DNA from 2 places in the Streptomyces sp. NPDC042638 genome. Region 1 is predicted to be linked to the other one. Evidence: riboswitches for the same ligand, from Rfam matches in the RefSeq annotation. Region 1 holds a riboswitch; the other holds the start of a gene.
The links. Region 1 has a riboswitch for ZMP and ZTP ahead of AB0B40_RS32685 (bifunctional 5,10-methylenetetrahydrofolate dehydrogenase/5,10-methenyltetrahydrofolate cyclohydrolase). Riboswitches for the same ligand answer to the same signal wherever they lie in the genome.
Positions count from the first base shown of each region.

Region 1 (4,753 bases):
TGCCGGCGAGGTCGCGGGCGTAGAACGCCTGCTGGTAGGTCTCGGGGCGGCCGACGGCATCGATGACGACGTCGGCGCCGAAGCCGCCGGTCAGCTCGCGGACCGCCTCGACCGGGTCGGTCTCCTTGGAGTTGACGGTGTGGGTGGCGCCCAGGCCGCGGGCCTTGTCCAGTTTGCGGTCGTCGATGTCCACCGCGATGATCTTCGCGGCGCCCGCGAGGTTCGCCCCGGCGACGGCCGCGCCGCCGACGCCGCCGCAGCCGATGACGGCGACCGAGTCACCCCGGCCGACGCTGCCGGTGTTGATCGCGGCGCCGAGGCCGGCCATGACCCCGCAGCCGAGGAGGCCCGCGACCGCTGGGGAGACGGCCGGGTCGACCTTGGTGCACTGGCCGGCCGCCACCAGCGTCTTCTCGGCGAAGGCGCCGATGCCGAGGGCCGGCGAGAGCTCCTGCCCGGTGGCGGCGAGGGTCATCTTCTGCCGGGCGTTGTGGGTGTCGAAGCAGTACCAGGGCCGCCCGCGCAGACAGGCCCGGCACTGTCCGCACACCGCACGCCAGTTGAGGACGACGAAGTCACCGGGGACGACGTCGGTGACGCCCTCGCCGACGGACTCCACGACACCGGCGGCCTCGTGGCCGAGCAGGAACGGGAAGTCGTCCGAGATGCCGCCCTGCTTGTAGTGCAGATCGGTATGGCAGACCCCGCAGGCCTGGACGCGTACGACGGCTTCGCCGGGACCGGGGTCCGGTACCACGATCGTCTCGACCCGTACGGGCTCGCCCTTGCCCGGTGCGATCACGCCGCGTACTTCCTGCGCCATGGTCTGGTCCCTTCTTCGGTTGCCTTCGCCGCCGACCCTACGCGCGACCGCTCGCCGGCGGGGACGGACCACGACGGTGATCGTGGATCTTTCCGCCACCCCCGACGGGAGTTGAGGCCGGTCACCGGGCCGCCCGCGAGGGGGCCGACTCCCCCTCCGCCCCCGCACAGCGGTGAGGGCCGCCCCCTGCCGGGACGGCCCTCGGTGCGGCGGACGGTCAGGACTCGACGGCCGGCACCAGGCCCAGGGCGGGCGTCACGAGTCCGGCGACCTGCCACAGTTCGCCCAGCCGGTTCAGCTCGCTGAGCTGGTTCAGCCCCCTCGCCTGCTCGGAGACCCGCGGGACCCCGGCCTTGTACTCGGCCGGGATGTCGCTGACGGTGAGCGAGTCGAGCACGGCCATGGGACTGATCTGCCCGGTGGCCGGTGCGCTCGCGTCGGCCGCGTTCGCCAGCGGCGCGGCAAGACCGGTGACCCCCGCGGCGAGACCGAGGGCGGCGACGATACGTCGTGTTGAGATCATGTCCTCAGCAACGGCCCCGGGCCCCGGCCGGACACGGGCGGCGGGACGCGCTCACCCGTGAGGCGGAGCGCGGCGGCTGCGCTTGCCGAGGCCGCCGCGGCGGAGGAGTCTCGAAGAGGGGCCCGTGCGGCTCGCTCCCGGACGGGCCGCGGGCGCCTGAAGGAGGTCATCATGGGTACCGCGACGGGGTCCGCTTTCGACACCGAGACACTACGCCGGGGCATCGAGGGGAACACCGGCAACACCCTTCTGTCGCTCTACAGCGACGACGCGGAGATCCGCATCGTCGACCGCAACAACCAGCCGAGCCACCCCACCGTTCTGCACGGCCGGGGCCAGATCGCCGAGTTGCTGGACGACATCTACAGCCGTGACATGACGCACAAGCTGGACAGGTGCGTGGTCCAGGGCGACCAGGTCGCCTACAGCGAGTCCTGCGAGTACGGGGACGGCACGCGGGTGCTCGCGGAGTCGATGGTCACCCTGCGGGACGGCAAGATCGCCGATCAGCTCATCATCCAGGCCTGGGACGAGTAGGACACCCGGCACGGCATCGGCGGGAAGGAGCGCGGGTCCAGGTCACCTCACGGCTGACCTGGGCCTTCTCGATGCGGGGCGGCAGGGGCCCAAGAGCGTACGAGCTCTCGGCTACGCTGTACGCGGGCCGTGACTGGCGCTGAGGTGGGGCACCACCGGGGAGCGGCCCGTGGTGTCTGCCGCGCGCCTGGGCGAGGAGAATCGATCCAGCTCAGGAGTGTGCAGCATGACCCAGGCCCGTCTGATGGACGGTACCGCGCTCGCCCGTCGCATCGTCGAGAACACCGCGCGACAGGCCGCCGGTCTCACCGAGCGGACCGGTACGGCACCGTGTCTGGCGACCGTGCTGGTCGGCGAGGACCCGGCGTCCGTGACGTACGTCCGCATGAAGCAGAACCGCTGCCGCAAGGCCGGCGTCGACTCGCGTCACGTGGCTCTGCCCGCGGCCACGACCACCGACGAACTCGTCGGCACACTGCGGGAGTTGTCGGACGATCCGGGTGTGCACGGCATTCTGCTGCAGCACCCGGTGGGCGACCACGTCGACGAGCGGGCCGCGTTCGAGGCGATCACGCCGGAGAAGGACGTGGACGGCGTCACCTTCGCCTCGTTCGCCACGATGAGTTTCGGACTGCCGGGCTTCGTCTCCTGCACGCCGGGCGGCATCCTGCGGCTGCTGGACGAGTACGGCGTCGACCCGGCCGGGAAGCGGGCCGTGGTGGTGGGCCGCAGCGCGATCCTCGGCAAGCCGGTGGGCATGCTGCTGCTGGCCCGGGACGCGACCGTGACGTACTGCCACTCACGCACCCGGGACCTGTCGGCGGCGGTCCGCGAGGCCGACATCGTCGTCGCGGCGGTCGGCCGGCCGGGGCTGATCGGCGGGCAGGACATCAAGCCGGGCGCGGTCGTGATCGACGCGGGCTACAACGCGGGGAACGTCGGCGACGTCGACTTCGACTCCGCCGTGGAGCGGGCCGCGCTGATCACTCCGGTGCCGGGCGGGGTGGGGCCGATGACGATCGCCACGCTGCTGGAACAGACCGTCGAGGCCGCCGCCCGGCAGCTCGGCGCCTAGGGCCTGTCTGACAACCGGCTGCCCGACCGACCCCGCCCCCGGCACGCTCCCCCGCCGCCCAGTCCGGCCCGGCCACGCGGAAGCGGAGTCAGGGGTCAGGGGTCAGGGGTTCCCGGGCCGCCGGGCGTCCGGCCGGAGCATCCCCAGCAGCAGCCGGACCAGCTCGTCCACCACCTCGTCCAGCGTGGCGTCCACCCAGCCGGCGGTCCAGTCGTGCAGCAGACCGTTGACGCTGCCGATGAAGGCCGTGGCGGCGAGGCGGTAGTCGCGCGGTGCCGCCTCGCCGCGCGCCACGGCCGCGTCCGCCTCGGCGCGGATGAGGTCGACCCACCGGGCCCGCCGGGCGAGGCGCTGCTCCTCCAGCCGGGGGCTGACGCCGATGATCTCCACGAAGGCGATGCGGCTGCGGCGCGGGTCGGAGGTGACCTCGCGGGCGTAGGCCCCGAAGAGCACGGTGACGCGGTCGGCCAGCGGCAGGCCGTCCGCGTCGGCCAGCGCGGCCACGACGGCCCGTTCCGCCCAGCCGTTGACCTGGAGGTGGAGCGCGGCGAGGAGGTCCTCCAGGGTACGGAACTCCTCGTAGAACTGGCGCGTGGACAGGCCGGCGGCCTGGCTCAGCGCGGCGACCGTGGTGCACCGGTAGCCGGGGGTGTCGCCGAACAGCTGCAGTGCCGCGTCCAGGAAGCGGCGGCGCCGCTCGGCCTGCCGTTCCGCCGCGGACCGGCCGCCGTAGCGTCCTGTCGGCGCTCTGAGCCTGCCCCCCACGCATCCCCCTCCGTCACCCCACCGGTCACCAATCTTGTCGTGCACACATCTTGCCGAGAAGACCACCTGCTCCTTACTTTTCAGTAAGTTCACTGTGAATGCGCCCGTGTTCAGATTCCCCCCGAGGAAAGAGAGCCGTCATGGCTGTCTCCAGAACCAGGCACCTTTGCTCCGTGGCCGCCGCCCTCGTCCTGACCGCCGCCGGTCCGGCGACCGCCGCCTCAGCGGCGTCCGACGCTTCCGACGGCCTGCGCGAGGTGCTGTTCGTCGGCAACAACTGGGACGGCACCGCCGATGTCATCAGGTCCTCCGGCGACTTCGCGAAGGTCGGCCGGATCAACGTCATCCCGGACAGGGACACGCGGATGGCGGAGATCAACGCGGACCCGATCAGGTGGATCTACTTCCAGGCCATCCGCAACAGCGTCGGCGAGGGCCACGACCAGTTCGCCGACGACATGTACTCGACACCGGACGGCCGGTCGGTGGTGGTGTCCCGGCCGAGCTTCGCCGATGTCGTCTCCATCGACCTGGCCACCGGGAAGCTCAACTGGCGTTTCCCGGTCGCCGGATACCGCGCCGACCACATGGCGGTCTCCCCGGACGGCACCCGCGTGGCGGTCTCCGCCTCGACCGCCAACACCGTGCACGTCCTGGACATCGGCACCGGCAAGCAGCTCGGGTCGTTCGCGACCGGTGACAAGCCGCACGAGAACATCTTCACCAGGGACGGCAAGTACATCTGGAACATGTCCATCGGTGACGTCAACACCGCCCTGGACGACCCCGGCTGGGACTGGACCAAGGGCGACCGGCACATCACCGTCGTGGACGCGACGACGTACAAGCAGGTCAAGGTCGTCGACATGCGGCAGCGGCTGGACGCGTTCGGGCTGAAGGACTTCTCCGACGCGGTCCGCCCGGCGGTGTTCTCCCCGGACGAGTCCAAGCTGTACTTCCAGGTGTCGTTCTTCAACGGCTTCCTGGAGTACGACGTCGCCACCGACAAGATCACCCGGATGAAGACCCT
Region 1 is NZ_JBEZBT010000060.1:38,819-43,571, reverse strand. It holds gene AB0B40_RS32700 (S-(hydroxymethyl)mycothiol dehydrogenase) at 1-823, opposite strand, end outside; gene AB0B40_RS32695 (hypothetical protein) at 1,041-1,346, opposite strand; gene AB0B40_RS32690 (nuclear transport factor 2 family protein) at 1,518-1,883, shown strand; ZMP/ZTP riboswitch at 2,003-2,083, shown strand; gene AB0B40_RS32685 (bifunctional 5,10-methylenetetrahydrofolate dehydrogenase/5,10-methenyltetrahydrofolate cyclohydrolase) at 2,110-2,958, shown strand; gene AB0B40_RS32680 (TetR/AcrR family transcriptional regulator) at 3,061-3,723, opposite strand; gene AB0B40_RS32675 (YncE family protein) at 3,864-4,753, shown strand, end outside.

Region 2 (4,753 bases), on a different contig from region 1:
GGAAGTGATGTGCAGCGCTCTGCCCGCGCGGGCCCCTGCGGTCGTACGCCTCAGTGCTTGGCCGGGAGGAAGCCCACGCGGTCGTACGCCTGCGCGAGGGTCTCGGCGGCGACGGCGCGCGCCTTCTCCGCGCCCTTGGCGAGGATCGAGTCCAGCGTCTCGGCGTCGTCCAGGTACTGCCGGGTGCGCTCGCGGAACGGGGTGACGAACTCGACCATGATGTCGGCGAGATCGGTCTTGAGCGCGCCGTACATCTTGCCCTCGTAGTCCCGCTCCAGCTCGGCGATCGTCCTGCCGGTGAGCGTGGAGTAGATGGTGAGCAGGTTGGAGATGCCCGGCTTGCTCTCGGTGTCGAAGCGGATCACCGTGTCGGTGTCGGTGACCGCGCTCTTGACCTTCTTGGCCGTGGTCTTCGGCTCGTCGAGGAGGTTGATCAGGCCCTTCGGCGTGGACGCCGACTTGCTCATCTTGATCGACGGGTCCTGGAGGTCGTAGATCTTCGCCGTCTCCTTGAGGATGTACGGCTTCGGGACGGTGAAGGTCTGGCCGAACCGGCCGTTGAACCGCTCGGCGAGGTCGCGGGTCAGCTCGATGTGCTGGCGCTGGTCCTCGCCGACGGGCACCTCGCCCGCCTGGTACAGCAGGATGTCCGCGACCTGGAGGACCGGGTACGTGAACAGGCCGACGGAGGCCCGGTCGGCGCCCTGCTTGGCGGACTTGTCCTTGAACTGGGTCATACGGCTGGCCTCGCCGAAGCCGGTGAGGCAGTTCATGACCCAGGCCAGCTGGGCGTGCTCGGGGACGTGGCTCTGCACGAAGAGCGTGCAGCGGTCCGGGTCGAGGCCGGCGGCCAGCAGCTGGGCGGCGGCGAGCCGGGTGTTGTCCCGCAGCTCCTTCGGGTCCTGCGGGACCGTGATCGCGTGCAGGTCGACGACCATGTAGAACGCGTCGTGGGACTCCTGCAGGGCCACCCACTGGCGGACGGCGCCGAGGTAGTTGCCGAGGTGGAACGAGCCTGCGGTCGGCTGGATTCCGGAGAGCACGCGGGGTCGGTCGTTGGCCATGGTCCCCATTCTCTCAGAGGGTGCGGGTGACTACGTCCGCCGAGGCGGGGGGGGCGGGGCGCGGCGGACCGCGGGCCGTCCATGGCCGCCCGCGCGGTCCCCCGCGCCCCCTGCGGGAAGCGTCAGCCCAGGTCGACTTCCGGGTACAGCGGGAAGCCCGCCACCAGGTCCGTCGCCCGCCGGGCGATCTCCTGGGACACCTTCTCGTCCAGGACGTGGGCCGCCTTCGAGGGGGCGCCCGACTTGGTGGTGCCCGGCTCGGTGGTGGTGAGGACGCGGTCGATGAGGCCGGCCACCTCGTCCATCTCCGCCGTGCCGAGACCGCGGGTGGTGAGCGCGGGGGTGCCGACGCGGATGCCGGAGGTGTACCAGGCGCCGTTCGGGTCGGCCGGGATGGCGTTGCGGTTGGTGACGATGCCCGAGTCGAGCAGGGCCGCCTCGGCCTGGCGGCCGGTGAGGCCGTAGGAGGTGGCGACGTCGATCAGGTTGAGGTGGTTGTCCGTGCCGCCGGTGACCAGGGTGGCGCCGCGGCGCATCAGGCCCTCGGCGAGGGCGCGGGAGTTGTCGACGATGCGCTGGGCGTAGTCCTGGAAGGCGGGCTGCCGGGCCTCGGCGAGGGCGACGGCCTTGGCGGCCATGACGTGCGGGAGCGGGCCGCCGAGGACCATCGGGCAGCCGCGGTCGACCTGGTCCTTGAGGGAGTCGTCGCACAGCACCATGCCGCCGCGCGGGCCGCGCAGGGACTTGTGGGTGGTGGTGGTGACGATCTGGGCGTGCGGGACCGGGTCGAAGTCGCCGGTGAGGACCTTGCCCGCGACCAGGCCGGCGAAGTGCGCCATGTCGACCATGAGGGTGGCGCCGACCTCGTCGGCGATCTCCCGCATGATCCGGAAGTTCACCAGGCGGGGGTAGGCGGAGTAGCCGGCGACGAGGATCAGCGGCTTGAAGTCGCGGGCCTGGGCGCGCAGGGCGTCGTAGTCGATGAGGCCGGTGGCCGGGTCGGTGCCGTAGGAGCGCTGGTCGAACATCTTGCCGGAGATGTTCGGGCGGAAGCCGTGGGTGAGGTGGCCGCCGGCGTCCAGGGACATGCCGAGCATGCGCTGGTTGCCGAAGGCCTGGCGCAGCTCGGCCCAGTCGGCGTCGGTGAGGTCGTTGACCTGGCGGACGCCGGCCTTCTCCAGGAAGGGGGCCTCGACGCGGTCGGCGAGGACGGCCCAGAAGGCGACGAGGTTGGCGTCGATGCCGGAGTGCGGCTGTACGTAGGCGTGGCGGGCGCCGAAGAGCTCGCGGGCGTGCTCGGCGGCGAGGGCCTCGACGGTGTCGACGTTGCGGCAGCCGGCGTAGAAGCGGCGGCCGACGGTGCCCTCGGCGTACTTGTCGCTGAACCAGTTGCCCATCGTGAGCAGGGTCGCCGGGGAGGCGTAGTTCTCGGAGGCGATCAGCTTGAGCATCTCGCGCTGGTCGGCGACCTCCTGGCCGATGGCGTCGGCGACGCGCGGCTCGACGGCGCGGATCACGTCGAGAGCGGCGCGGAAGGCCGTGGACTCGACGGAGAGAGGGGCGGAATTCTCGGGCATGGGGACCTCCGGACGGTGTGCGTACGGCATTCACGTTCGGCCCAGGCGCACGGCACTCTTCCCGCTCGGGCCGCTCCCTGATGGTCCGTCCCATCCCAGCGCGCCAGTCACGGCCCGCACGTCAGCCTACCGGCCACGCCGGTGGGCGCAGGTCCCGCGTCCATCATCCGGGCGGGGACGGGAGGGGGGGCACCGCCGCACCCGGGAGCGGCCGTGACCACGGGAGAAGACCTGATCAGCGCAGTGGGATGTCGGTGCCGTGCTCGTCGGCGGGCCGGGGTCCGAAGATGCGCCGGTCGCTCTCGCGGATGGGCACGTCGTTGATGCTCGCCTCGCGGCGGCGCATCAGGCCGTGCTCGTCGAACTCCCACAGTTCGTTGCCGTAGCTGCGCCACCACCGGCCGTCGGTGTCGCGGCACTCGTACTGGAAGCGGACGGCGATGCGGTTGCCGTGGAAGTCCCAGAGGCTCTTGCGCAGCGCGTAGTCCAGTTCGCGCTCCCACTTGTCGGTCAGGAAGGCGATGATCTCCTCCCGGCCGGTGACGAACCGGTCACGGTTGCGCCAGACGGAGTCGGGTGTGTAGGCCAGGGCGACCCGGTGGGGGTCGCGGGTGTTCCAGGCGTCCTCGGCCGCGCGCACCTTCTGGCGGGCGGTCTCCGGGGTGAACGGCGGGCAGGGCGGGCGGCCTTCGGGCACGGCGACCTCCTCAGGTCGAGAACGAGCGTTCTCTATCGCTGCGACTAAAGTAGAGAACGACCGTTCTCACGTCAAGGAGCCCGGATGCCCGCCCCGATCACCGAGGAACAGAACCGCCTGGACCGCGAAGCGCTCCTGGACGCGGCGGAGACGCTCTTCTACGCCCACGGCATCCAGGCGGTCGGCATGGACCGGGTCCGGGAGGCGTCCGGACTGCCGCTGAAGCGGATCTACCGGTTCTTCGCGACCAAGGAGGACCTCGTGGTCGCCATGCTGCGGCGGCGTGACCGGCGCTGGCGCGCGAGCCTGGCCGCCCACGTGGAGAGCGTCCCGGACCCGCGCGGACGGGTGCTCGCGGTCTTCGACTGGCTGGCCGCGTGGTTCGCGGAGCCCGGCTTCCGCGGCTGCGCCTGGATCAACGCCCATGGCGAACTCGGCCCGTCGTCCGAGCGGGTCCTGGCCGAGGTCCGGTCCCACAAGCGAGCCTTCCACGACCAGCTCTCGGCCTGGGTGCGCGCCACCGGCGTGCCGGTGGCCGACGGCGTGTGCCTGCTCGCCGAGGGAGCCATCGTCACGGCCGGCATCGACGCCGACCCGTCCCCCGCCGGCCTGGCCCGGGCGGCCGTCGAGAGGCTGCTCGGCGACTGACCCGGCGGGGGACGGGTCGCCGGGACGGGCCGGACGGACAGGCCCTAGAGGATCACGTGCGGCAGGAAGCGGGCGTACTCGTCGGTGATCAGGCCGGTGGACTCGCGGATGCCGAGGCCGGCCGGCTCGTCGCGGACCACCCAGGCGCCCAGGACGACGTGGTTGCCGTCGAAGGCGGGAAGGGGGGCGAGTTGCTGGTAGCAGCAGGGCTCGTCACGCAGGACGGGCGGCGATCCCGGCTCGTGCACCGTGATGCCTTCCCCCTCGCGGCCCAGCAGGGGCTTGGCGACGTAACCGGCCGCACCGGCCAGCTCGCGGGGGCCGTCCAGATAGGCGGGCAGGAGGTTCGGGTGGCCGGGGTACAGCTCCCAGAGGATCGCCAGCAGGGCCTTGTTGCTGAGCAGCATCTTCCAGGCGGGTTCGATCCACAGGGTGCTGCCGGTGCCGCCGCCGTTGTCCAGGGTGTCCAGGACGTGCCCGCCGAAGGCGTCGGTGGTCAGCCACTCCCAGGGGTAGAGCTTGAAGATGCCGCGGATGAAGCGCAGCCGGTTGTCGACGAAGCGGCCGGAGAGGGCGTCCCAGCCGATCTCCTCGACGGCCAGCCAGTCGGTGGCGAGGCCGGCCTGTTCGGCGGTCTCCTTCAGATAGGCGACCGTCATCAGATCCTCGCCGAGTTCGTCGGCGGCGGAGTGCGCGAAGTGCAGCGGGCTGCCGGGAGGCAGCAGGGCGGCCTGCGAGCGCCAGGCGTCGACCAGCCGTTCGTGCAG
Region 2 is NZ_JBEZBT010000045.1:53,365-58,117, reverse strand. It holds gene trpS (tryptophan--tRNA ligase) at 51-1,064, opposite strand; gene AB0B40_RS28840 (glycine hydroxymethyltransferase) at 1,187-2,641, opposite strand; ZMP/ZTP riboswitch at 2,674-2,762, opposite strand; gene AB0B40_RS28835 (nuclear transport factor 2 family protein) at 2,877-3,338, opposite strand; gene AB0B40_RS28830 (TetR/AcrR family transcriptional regulator) at 3,423-3,986, shown strand; gene AB0B40_RS28825 (glutathionylspermidine synthase family protein) at 4,031-4,753, opposite strand, start outside.
Region 2: linked by a shared signal. The riboswitch ahead of AB0B40_RS28840 (glycine hydroxymethyltransferase) and the one ahead of AB0B40_RS32685 (bifunctional 5,10-methylenetetrahydrofolate dehydrogenase/5,10-methenyltetrahydrofolate cyclohydrolase) in region 1 are both predicted to bind ZMP and ZTP.